2 regions of the Secundilactobacillus sp. MJ173 genome follow, and region 2 is predicted to be linked to the other one. Evidence: riboswitches for the same ligand, from Rfam matches in the RefSeq annotation. Region 2 holds a riboswitch; the other holds the start of a gene.
The links. Region 2 has a riboswitch for FMN ahead of AC6H04_RS08870 (ECF transporter S component). Riboswitches for the same ligand answer to the same signal wherever they lie in the genome.
Positions count from the first base shown of each region.

Region 1: linked by a shared signal. The riboswitch ahead of ribD (bifunctional diaminohydroxyphosphoribosylaminopyrimidine deaminase/5-amino-6-(5-phosphoribosylamino)uracil reductase RibD) and the one ahead of AC6H04_RS08870 (ECF transporter S component) in region 2 are both predicted to bind FMN.

Region 1 covers NZ_BAAKGN010000038.1:55,472-61,601, reverse strand. The annotation lists gene AC6H04_RS06495 (Nramp family divalent metal transporter) at 1-1,020, shown strand, start outside; gene AC6H04_RS06490 (universal stress protein) at 1,034-1,471, shown strand; gene AC6H04_RS06485 (heavy metal translocating P-type ATPase) at 1,810-3,615, shown strand; FMN riboswitch at 3,687-3,843, shown strand; gene ribD (bifunctional diaminohydroxyphosphoribosylaminopyrimidine deaminase/5-amino-6-(5-phosphoribosylamino)uracil reductase RibD) at 3,969-5,012, shown strand; gene AC6H04_RS06475 (riboflavin synthase) at 5,015-5,617, shown strand; gene ribA (GTP cyclohydrolase II) at 5,614-6,130, shown strand, end outside.
Region 2 covers NZ_BAAKGN010000059.1:16,028-22,157, forward strand. The annotation lists gene AC6H04_RS08840 (CvfB family protein) at 1-305, shown strand, start outside; gene xerD (site-specific tyrosine recombinase XerD) at 289-1,176, shown strand; gene AC6H04_RS08850 (N-acetyltransferase) at 1,195-1,551, shown strand; gene AC6H04_RS08855 (segregation and condensation protein A) at 1,544-2,296, shown strand; gene scpB (SMC-Scp complex subunit ScpB) at 2,296-2,883, shown strand; gene AC6H04_RS08865 (pseudouridine synthase) at 2,888-3,616, shown strand; FMN riboswitch at 3,671-3,793, shown strand; gene AC6H04_RS08870 (ECF transporter S component) at 3,902-4,489, shown strand; gene AC6H04_RS08875 (helix-turn-helix domain-containing protein) at 4,620-5,660, shown strand; gene AC6H04_RS08880 (RecQ family ATP-dependent DNA helicase) at 5,647-6,130, shown strand, end outside.

The DNA.
Region 1 (6,130 bases), on a different contig from region 2:
CTGGTTATTTTACTTGTTTTCGCGTATGAAGTTGCTTTATCAGATCCTAACTGGGCGGGTGTTTTTGGTGGCTTAGTTCCTACCAAGGATACGTTCTCAAGCTCAATTAAAGCTGGTGGCAGCACACCTTTAACTGGTGCCTTAGGTATTATCGGCGCCACTGTTATGCCGCATAACTTGTATTTGCACTCTGCTATTTCACAAACTCGTAAAATTGACCACACCGATGAAGATGACGTGGCACGGACTGTTCGTTTCACCACTTGGGATTCAAACATTCAGTTGTCACTAGCCTTCGTTGTTAACTCTCTGTTACTAGTTATGGGTGTTGCCGTCTTTAAGACCGGTGCTGTTAAAGACCCTTCATTTTTTGGTTTATTCGAAGCTTTATCTAATTCGTCAATGCTCAGCAATCCGATTTTGATCAGTGTTGCCAAGTCAGGTGCCTTATCAGTTTTGTTTGCCGTTGCATTGCTTGCTTCAGGTCAAAACTCTACCATTACTGGGACGTTAACTGGTCAAGTCATCATGGAAGGTTTCATTCACATGAAGATGCCTCTATGGGCACGTCGGTTAGTTACCCGTTTAATCTCAGTGATTCCTGTTCTGATCTGCGTTGGGATGACTAGTGGTGAGACGCCTGTCCAACAACACGAAGCGCTCAACACGTTAATGAATAACTCACAAGTCTTCCTAGCCTTTGCCCTACCATTCTCAATGCTGCCGTTGTTAATGATGACGGACAGTGGGATGGAAATGGGTGAGCGGTTTAAGAATAATTTAGTGGTCAAAGTACTTGGTTGGTTCTCTGTCATTGCTTTGACCGCGTTGAACATGAAGGGCTTGCCGGATAACATTGAAGGATTCTTACCAGCAAACGCCAGTGCAGCGGAAGTAGCAATGGCCGATAATGTGGCCGATTTCTTGATTGCCTGCGTCATGTTGCTGCTGGTTTGGATGATTTACGATCTGCACCAAGGCAATAAGCGACTTAAAGCTAAATTTGACTTAGCAGATTAATCGGAGGTTTGTGATGACTGCAAAAACTGAATTTAAACATATTTTAGTTGGGGTAGATGACTCTGAGGATGCCCTGTTAGCCTTCCAGTATGCCATTGATATGGCTAAGCGACGTCATGCAGAATTGACGATTGTTTCAATTCTTGAAAGTCATGAAATGAGTGTGTACGAGGCACTGGATAAGGATTATATTCATGGGGAACGAAGCGAGCTTGATCATCATATTCAGATGTATGTCAAGCAAGCGCAGGATGCCGGTGTGGAAAAAGTCGATGCACTGGTTTCTGAGGGGAAACCAGGCGAAGTTATCGTTAAATCAGTAATTCCACATGTTAAACCCGACGTATTAATCATTGGTTCAATCGCCAAAAAGGGATTTAAACGCCACTTTGGGTCACAAGCCGCATACATGGCTAAATACGCACCGATATCGGTATTAGTCATTCGCTAAAATTATTAGGGAGAAGCTGTGACAAAACTTGGTGGATTCCAGAATTGAATGTGAATAAAGCCTATGCCGCTTTTTTTGCGGGATAGGCTTTATTGCGTTAAATGGCTGGAATATGAGTTTTGTCGCGCAATTAGGCTATAGTGGCGTATAGAGCTAAAATACAGTAAATACTAATTTGGACTAAAAATTAATTGAAATACTTACAAATATAGACCGATGTCACAGACTCTTATATGAGTTTTTTCTTCTAATTAGCATAATTTTTTAATTAATTACTAACTGAACAAGGCCATTTCAGGTATAATAAAGGTAAAGTATTTTCTCTAGGAGGTGACATCATGCAAAAACTTTCTAACTATCGTCGATTATGGGCAGTTGTAAGTGTTGGTGCAGTTTCGTTGATCTTGGCTTTTGGTTTGCACCAGTCTGGTTGGGCGCAAATTTTGGTAACCGTCCTTGGTTCGCTGATTGCGTTGCTGATGTTTATTGATATGGTGAAGACTTTACGTTCGGGAAAGTTCGGCGTGGATTTGCTGGCGATTACCGCTGTGATTGCAACCTTGGCAATCGGTGAGTATTGGGCCGCACTCATTGTGCTTCTGATGTTGACGGGTGGGGACGCCTTGGAAGACTATGCGGCCCATAAGGCTAACTCGGACCTCCAGTCCCTCCTAGAAAAATCTCCACAACAGGCCCATCTGATGGTTAATGGGGATATTAAAGCGATTGCGGTGGATCAAGTCAGTATTGGCGATCAGCTGCTAGTTAAACCGGGGGAAGTGATCCCCGTAGATGGCACTGTTGTTGAGGGGAGTACGACTTTAGATGAATCATCGCTGACTGGTGAGTCTCGGCCAGTGGATAAGGTGATTGGCGATAGCGTCATGTCCGGATCCGTTAATGGCGATGCTTCTATTCAGATGGTGGCGGACCAACAGGCGGCTGACAGTCAGTTTCAAAATATTGTCCGGTTAGTAAAACAAGCTGAAGCAAAACCGGCACATTTTGTCCGAATGGCTGACCGATATGCCGTGCCGTTTACCATTTTAGCCTACATCATCGCCGGGACTGCTTGGTTCGTTTCCGGAGATCCCGTTCGCTTTGCGGAAGTGTTAGTTGTAGCTTCACCTTGTCCGTTAATCCTGGCAGCACCGATTGCTTTAGTGGCTGGGATGAGTCGGGCAAGCCAAAGCGGGATCATCGTTAAAACCGGGACAACGCTGGAAAAGCTCGCTAAGGTGAAGACCATGGCTTTCGATAAAACCGGTACGATCACCCAAGGACACTTAAAGGTGAACCAAATTATTGCTCAGCAAAACGTTGACCAGAACCGATTATTAACGCTTGCTGCAGCCACTGAACAGCAGTCTAATCACATCTTGGCGCGTTCCTTAATGCAAGCCGCGCCAGATCAGTTACCCGTGGTTAGTGATGTGAAAGAAACCACTGGTGGCGGGGTGCAAGCAACAATAAGCGGTCAGGTAATTCGGGTAGGTAAAGCAGATTTTGCGATGCCTGATGGTTCAATTGAAAAAGTTGAGGATACGGCAGTGTACGTTTCGGCGGATAACCAGTATTTAGGCTGTGTTACGTTTACGGATGAATTGCGGCCAGAAGCGGCAACAACCATGTCTGAACTACACAAACTGGGCATTAAAAACCTGATGATGATCTCAGGTGATCGGCAATCAATTGCTCAAAAAATTGCAAAAGCGGTGGGCATTGATCAGATTCACGCTGAATGTTTACCTGGGCAAAAAATCGAAGTTCTTAAACAAGTGCCAGAGGGACAAAAACCAGTTGCCATGGTCGGTGATGGTGTGAATGACGCGCCTTCACTGGTAACCGCTGACGTGGGTATTGCTATGGGTGCCAGTGGTGCAACGACGGCTAGTGAATCAGCGGATGCCGTTATTTTGAAAGATGATCTGCGTCGGACGGTAGTTGCGGTTCAAATTTCTAGAGCGACGATGCACGTGGCCCGTCAATCTGTTATGGTGGGCATCATTATCTGTACGGTTCTGATGCTGATTGCTAGTTTTGGCGTGATTCCAGCAATCTTTGGCGCACTGCTTCAAGAAGTTGTGGACACTGTGACGATCTTATGGGCGCTGCGGGCTCGCAGCATCGCGATTAAAGAATAAATTCACTAAGTCCAGTAATGTTACTTGCTTTTTAAAAGTAATCATTGTACGATAACTCGTGAAAACTGAATAGATTTCTTCGGGGCAGGGTGTAATTCCCGACCGATGGTGACAGCTAGATTGAACAAGCAATCGCAACATGGCTGAAGTCCGTGACCCACGTTATGCGTGGTTGACCCAGTGAGAGTCTGGGACCGACAGTTAAAGTCTGGATGGGAGAAGAAAAGTACTATTTCGTACCATTGGTGTACACTTTTTGTGTACCATAACCGTATGAAATCTTGTTTAGCTTATCAATCAACGAGGCCCCGCATTATTTTAATGCGAGGCCTTTTTTGTGAGGTGAATGAGGTTTGTGTGAGTCAAAGTATTTTCAAATAGCAGTAGCTGCTGCTAAACAGGGAACTGATACCTGGACCAATCCTCAAGTTGGGGCAGTTATTGTCAAAGAGCACCAGGTATTAGCCGTTGGTTATCACCATCAATTTGGTCAGCGGCATGCAGAGATTGATGCCCTAGCTCAGCTGGATAATGTTAGTCAGGCAAAGGGAGCAACTATGTATGTCACGCTGGAACCATGCAGTCACTATGGGAAAACACCGCCCTGTGCAAAACGGCTAGCTGAAGTGGGTATCGCTAAGGTGATCATAGGTCAACTGGATCCTAACCCCATTGTTAGTGGCAAGGGCGTCGCAATTCTTAAGGCACATGGCATCAAAGTGGCAGTTTTGGGTGACAGTCAGGGGTTGAACGTGGCATATAACTTCTTTTACCAGCATGACCGTCCTTTAGTGACCTTGAAATATGCCATGTCATTGGATGGCAAAATTAATGGTGCTGAGAAGAAGCGAACGATGCTGACCCAAGCTGACGCTCAGCAAGATGCTCAAGTGTTAAGGCGTCAGCAGCAAGTGATCTTAGTTGGAGAGAACACCCTATCGATTGATAATCCGCGACTAACGGTCAGGACGCCATCAATGATGTTTCCACCGATTCGAGCCGCGCTGGTTCACCATGTTGATGAGGTGGACCCCCAGAGTCACTTATTTGATGAGTCTGCACCCACCTGGTTTTTCAGTGAAACGGCAGCTACTCAATCATTGCCTAAAAATGTTCAGGTTTTCGTTAGGCCGCATTGGACCCCTGCAGATGTTGTTCAGCACTTGGCTAATGAAGGCATCCAATCACTTTTGGTTGAAGGTGGCAGTTGTCTTCAGGCCGCTTTTATCGCGGCTGGATTGGTGGATAACGTTGTCGTCTATATTTCACCAATGATGTTAGGTGGTACTGGATTACCGGCAGCAATCGGACAGTCACTGACAGACCATACACGATTTGAAACACCAACAGTTTCGGTGCTTGGTTCCGATATTCGTCTTCAGACAAGGAGGTTGTGAGGATGTTTACAGGTATTATTAAGGGAATGGGTCACGTTGTGTCAATAACCAGGCAAGCAGAAACCGCAAAGTTGACGATTTCATCGCCCTTATTCATGCAATTAAATCCGCAACTTGGTGACAGTTTCGCCATTAACGGCATCTGTTTAACCGTCACAGCCGTCACACCAGGGCAACTCTGCGTGGACGTGATGCCGGAGACTACGCGCTTAACTAATTTGGGTCAGTTGGAAGCGGGGGATTCAGTTAATTTAGAGCCAGCTCTGGGTGCAACGGAACGTTTGGATGGTCACTTTGTGTTAGGCCATGTTGATACAACCGCGAAGTTGATCCAACGCGTTGAAGATCAAAATGCCAGCGTACTGACCTTTGAAATTGCGTCAGAATATGACGATTACATCGTTAAAAAGGGATCCATTGCAATCGATGGGGTGAGTTTGACGGTCACCCAAAGTAGCCCTCACCAGTTTTCAGTGAGTCTCATTCCTTACACGCAAAACCAGACCACGTTGGGAAATCGGCAAGTTGGTGACATAGTCAATATTGAAACGGATGTCTTAGGCAAATACATTGTGGGCGCACAGCGAAAGGAAGCAATCCAATGACAAATCAAGCGTTAACTCAAAAAATTGAAGCAGCTCTTGAGACCCTTAAACAGGGTAAGTTAATTATTGTAGCAGACTCACTTGACCGGGAAGCTGAAGGTGACATGGTGGGGCTGGCTGAGTGTGTGTCTCCAGAAAATGTGAATACGATGGTGACGAAAGCACGGGGGCTTTTATGCGTTCCTATGAGCGCCGATGTGGCTCAACGGCTAGGCTTGAGATCCATGGTCACTGATGCAACGGATGCTTACGGGACAGCCTTTACAATCAGTACCGATGTCCGAACGACAACCACGGGTATTTCGGCCTATGATCGGGCTGCAACGATTGCGGCACTGGCTAAATCTGACAGTCAATTTGATGATTTTTATCATCCAGGTCATATTTTCCCCTTAATTGCTCGAGACAACGGCGTGTTAGAACGCGACGGTCATACTGAAGCTGCGGTTGATTTGGCAAAGCTTGCGGGTGTTCAACCGGTGGCCTACATTTGTGAAGTTCTTAAAAAAGATG
Region 2 (6,130 bases):
TGAACGCTCGAGTGGTCAGCCAATTTCCTGATGGGACGTTAAAACTGTCGTTACGGCCACGGGCTTATCAAGCAATTCCAGAGGATGCGCTGATGTTACTGGCAACCCTGCAACACGCACCGGAAGGCAAAGTTGGGTTCACGGATAAGAGTGATCCGGATGATATCAAAGATTACTTCGGGATTAGCAAAGGACAGTTCAAGCGGGCAGTCGGCCATCTGATGAAGCAGCGGTTTGCTGAACAGCATGATGGTTACCTGTGGTTAACTGAAGCAGGACGTGATCAAAATGGACGAGCAGATTGAGGATTTTCTGCACGATTTACGAATTGAGCGGGGTCTAGCAGCAAATACCATCAGTTCGTATCGGTTGGATTTAAAAGAGTTTCACCAGTTTTTGGTCCAACAGCACATCGCCAACTTGGCTAAGGTGGATCAGCTGACGATCCTTAATTTTTTGAAGCAGCAGCAAAACAGCGGTAAAGCACGTAACAGTGTCACCCGAATGGTGTCTACGTTGCGCCACTTTTTCCAGTACTTGGTTCAAAACGAGCAGCTAACCGTTGATCCAATGGCAGAAATTAAGGCACCTAAAAAAGGCCGACCACTGCCTCAAGTGTTGACTGTGCCGGAAGTTGATGCACTATTGGCTGCACCGGATACCACTAATAAGTACGGTATTCGTGATCGCGCCATTTTAGAAGTGATGTATGCCACTGGTTTGCGGGTCAGTGAACTGGTCCATCTTAAAATGGGTGAACTGCACCTTGAAATGGGACTGATTCAGACCATTGGTAAAGGAAATAAGGAACGCATCATTCCCATTGGTGACGTGGCTATCGACTGGATCGACCGTTACTTAAATCAGAGTCGACCGCTATTGCTAAAACAGCGGACATCACCCTATTTATTCCTCAACGCACATGGCAGCGGGCTGAGTCGGCAAAGTATCTGGCAAAAGATTCAGCACTATGTCAGTGTGGCTGGTATTCGTAAACATGTGACGCCGCATACGCTACGGCATTCATTTGCCACCCATATTCTGGAAAATGGCGCCGATTTACGGATCGTTCAGGAGTTGTTAGGCCATTCGGATATTTCTACGACCCAAATTTACACGCATATCTCAAAGAAACACTTAACGGAAGTTTATCGTAAAGCTCATCCAAGAGCGTAACGTTACGGGGGGATCAATTTGTTACTTAAATATCGTAATGATTATGAAAAAGTGGCAATGGGGTTGCTCTCTTTTGCGCCCGCATTAAAAAAAATTGACCGACTGCAAGCAGAACTGCAGTGGTATCAAAATAGTGAGGCCAGACAGTTGCTACTGTGGAAGGATGTTAATCAGGATTTCTCTGGCATTGTGGGGGTTGAATTGCGCCCGCATTTTGTGGTGATGCGATTGATTGCCTTAACGCCCGCGGCTCGTGAAGAGGATCAAACCAACACCATTTTAGACGAACTCCAGGACATGTATCCGGATCAGCGCATCATGGGCACATTGGAAACAACGCGGATCATTGCTAAGTGGGAGGCCAGCCATGAGTGAACAACCAGTACTGATTCACGTGCAGAATTTTGACGGCCCTTTAGACTTGCTGTTACATTTGATCAAATCAGCCTCCATTGATATCTATGACATTCCTATTGTGGCGATTACGGATCAGTATATGACGGCTTTACGGCAGATGCAGGATCACCAGCTTGACGTAGCGGGCGATTACTTTGTCATGGCTGCGACACTGATGAAGATGAAGGCCAAGTTACTTTTGCCGGTGGAAGAAACACCAGTAGCGGAAGACGAAGAACCTAGCCTCGAAGAAATGCAGGAAGACCTGGTCAACCGACTGGTGAAATATCAGCGATACAAACAAGCGGCTGGCTGGTTTAAACAGCAAGCCGCTGCCCGGCAAAAGTTTTACACTCGGCCTGAAATGGCGGTACCGGTGGGAGTTAAGTTGGGCAAGTTAGCGCCGGGATTGACCGCAGCTGATTTGCAACGGGTTTTGGCTGAGTTAACGGAGCGCCGCCGACAGCCCGAATTACCAATGCGGTTGATTCATGATGAGCAGTACACGGTTAAGGGGCAGATTCATACCCTGCGTTTTAAGCTCAGTAAGGTTCGTGCAGCTGTTCCGTTTGGTCAGCTGTTTGACAAAAAACCTGATCGAGAAGAATTGGTGACGACTTTTCTGGCGCTACTGGAAATGACCAAACAGCATGAAATTGCTGTGGATCAGCCCAGTCGTGTGATGCCAATCACCGTTAAACCGGCAAAATTGGGAGAAGAATGATGAGTAAGATACAACAATTAGAAGCGTTACTGTTTATTAGCGGCGAGTCGGGACTAACGGTTCAAGAACTAGCTGATCTAACGGATTCAATGGTGCCAGCAGTGAACCAATCATTGTCAAAATTAAACCAAAAGTACGCCAGCGACCCAGATTCAGCACTGGTGATTTTAAAGAGTAACGACACGGTCCGGCTGGCAACCAAGGAAACCTTAGCTAACGTTGTGAGCCAATATTTCGAAGCACCAAGTTCCACCGGTTTGTCACAGGCGTCACTAGAAGTGTTAGCCATTATTGCGTATAATCAACCCATTACCCGAATTGAAATCGATGAGATTCGTGGGGTGCAAAGTTCAGGGACACTCAACAAGCTGATGCTACGGCAGCTGATTACTGAATCGGGACGTAAGAAGGGACCGGGGAGACCGAAGCTTTACAAAACCACGGATTATTTTATGGACTATTTTGGACTCAAGCAGTTGGCGGATCTGCCACCGCTGCCTGAAGCGCAAACGGTCCCAGATGATGAACAGAACAGCGATTTATTTTTGAAACAATTTAACGAACAGATAAACTCGGAGGATAATTAATTACATGGAACGATTGCAAAAAGTTATGGCACATGCGGGCGTTGCTTCACGGCGCAGCTCAGAAAAACTGATCACTTCTGGTCACGTTAAGGTGAACGGTGAAACGGTGACTGAATTGGGTGTTAAGGTTAGCAAGCACGACCGGATTTTGGTGGATGAAGTTCCTATTCAAACCGAAATGCCAATCTACATTTTAATGAACAAACCCCGTCAAGTGGTCTCAACAGTTTCCGATGACAAGCACCGGAAGACGGTGATTGATTTATTGGATGACGAAATCAAAGAACGGGTCTATCCCGTTGGCCGACTGGACTATGACACCACGGGTTTAATTTTATTGACTAATGACGGCGAATTGGCTAATCAGCTGACCCATCCAAAGTACGAAGTGGATAAGACTTACGTGGCGAAGGTTCAAGGTATTCCAACCAATGAAGAACTGAAGAACTTGCGTAAAGGGGTCAGTCTTGAAGGCAAGCGAACAGCTCCAGCAAGGTCAAAACTGCTTTCCAGTGACGATAAGCGGAAAACGGCTATCGTTTCTTTAACAATCCATGAAGGCAAGAATCACCAAGTGAAGAAAATGCTTCAAGCCATTGGTCATCCAGTGATGAAACTGAAACGTGAGACTTATGCATTCTTGACGCTGAATGGGGTTCAGCCTGGAGAATTTCGGGAACTGAATCCTGAAGAAGTCAAAGAACTCAAGCGGGTCGCAGAACTAGACAAATAACTTGCATTCTTGAAGTTTACCTTGTACAATAATCACAAGTAATTTAATAGCATGGTTCATCTTCAGGGCAGGGTGTAATTCCCGACCGGCGGTAATAGTCCGCGACCTACTTTTAGGAGTAGTTGATTCGGTGTGATTCCGAAACCGACAGTAAAGTCTGGTATAAAGAAGATTGGGTTCATACAAGCGATTGTGAGACCGAATTGATTTTCCTCTGAAGAAAATTAATTCGGCTTTTTGTTTACGTTTTCATTTGAAGATGACCAGTTTGGGAGGGTATATCCAATGGAACATAGTCAATCATTTAGCATTCGTCAAGTTGTGATTATGTCACTGTTTGCTGGTATTTCGTTTTTGCTCTACTTCATTTCGTTTCCAATTTTACCGTTCGTTTCATACATGAAAGTTGATTTTTCAGACATTCCGGTGTTGTTAGGGATGGTCATGTTTGGACCGTTAGGTGGGATATTGATTGCTGCCATCAAGGGACTGCTTTACTGGTTGATGACGGGCGTTGATATTGCTAATTTTATTGGTGTCGCAGCCAGTTTTGTGGCTTCAGTCAGTTACCTGCTGCCGGTTTATTTCATTTTGAAACACGTTAAAAAGTATAAAACAGTGACCCGTTTGATTCTTGCAATCATTGCCGGTACGGTTAGTTTATCCGTGATTATGGCGTTGCTCAACGTCACCATCCTGATTCCGGTTTACATGGCGGTACTGCACATGAAGATTACCATTCCACTGTCACAAATGGTCTTGTTTGGTGTTGTGCCATTTAACCTGATCAAGGGAGTCTTGGTGGGCGTCGTGTTCATTATTGTGGCTGATCGCATGAAGTCTTTTTTAAGACAACAATCTGACTTACTCTAAAACCGCTTTTAAGATCTTTCGTAAATAGTTTGTAATGGGATGGCTGATGGTCATCCTTTTTTAATTGGCTAGACAGTTAAATGATGGTGTGGGAGAATTAACAAAGATGAGTAAAAGGGGGGCAACAGTGATGGAGATGATGCAACTGATACGCTTTTTATCACCCACAGCCCCAAGGCGCCTGCGAGTCATTGAAAATATTTTAGTGGGCAAACGAACGGTTTCCACACTTTATTGGGGCATGAGATATCATCAATTATCCTGGTTAGGTTACGACAAAAAACTCAGTCGGGAAGCTATGGATCAATCAGTGCGCGAATTAAAAGCCAAGGGCTTGGTGGCGGTGGAGCAGACCAACGCGCAACTAACGCAACAGGGGGCAGTTCAACAGCAAGAATTACTGCAAACTAGTTATCAGCCACAGCATTTAAACATCAGATTAGTCGTTGACGTCGATACTTTTTGGCAACGGCTATTATTGGCGACACAGGTCGTCTCTGAGCAAAGTTATCAGAATCATCAGTATTATCCGCTCCAAACATCCTGGCAGGTCAAACAAGCTGTCAAGCGTTGGTTCCGTCAATTTCACGAGGCTGATTTACAGGCGGACTTTTACAACATTTGGCAGGATGTTTTCACAACCTTACCCAGTGAGCGAGCTTCGTTCATGAGCCGCTTACTGGTTGGCCACCAACGCCCAGGAGATACATTGCAACAACTTTCTCGAGATTTCCAGATGAGCGAGGCCGAAGCTAGGCTGATGGAAATCGATTTGATTTGCTTGGTGGCCAAAGTCGTTTCTCAAACTACCACAGCAAGCATTAACGCGTTGCTGGCTGGTTTGACCCACTCACTGGTGAGTGCCAGTGCGGATCAAACCTTGCGTAGTTTCATGGCGGGTGAGTCGTTGGCGACCATCAGCCAAAAACGGTCGCTGAAGCTGAGCACCGTGCGGGAACACTTATTAGAGGCGGCTATCATGCTGCCTGTGGAACAGTTTGATTACCAGCGGATTTTAACGCCAGAAATAGTTGCTCAAATGGGCGGCCGGTTAAACGGGACGCCACTGGACGAATGGCAATTTAAACAAGTTGAAGATCTACCGATAGATTTTTGGCAGTTTCGACTTTTAGAAATTTTAAGGAGCAAGCACGAAGATGATAAGCACTGAACAACTACATCAGGCACTTCAAGAACGGTTCGGGTTCAATCATTTTCGACCGGGACAGTTAGAGTCACTTACGGCGTTAACCACCGAACATGATACGCTGGCTGTTTTGCCTACTGGAGCTGGAAAAACACTTATTTATGAACTGTATGGTGTGATTACACAACAGTTGGTACTCATCGTTTCACCGTTAATTTCACTGATGCAAGACCAAGTGACGACTTTGAATGTTAAGGGTGAAAAGCGTGCGGCGGCACTGACTTCGATGATGAGTTATTCGGAGAAAAACTGGGTTCTACGGCATTTGAATGGGTATCATTTTATATTCATTTCACCGGAAATGCTCAGCCAAGATCAGGTGCTCAGTGCGTTTCAGTCCACGCAGATTGGATTGTTAGTGGTGGATGAGGCCCATTGTATTTCTACCTGGGGGCCAGATTTTCGACCGGAATACCTGTTACTGGGACAGATCC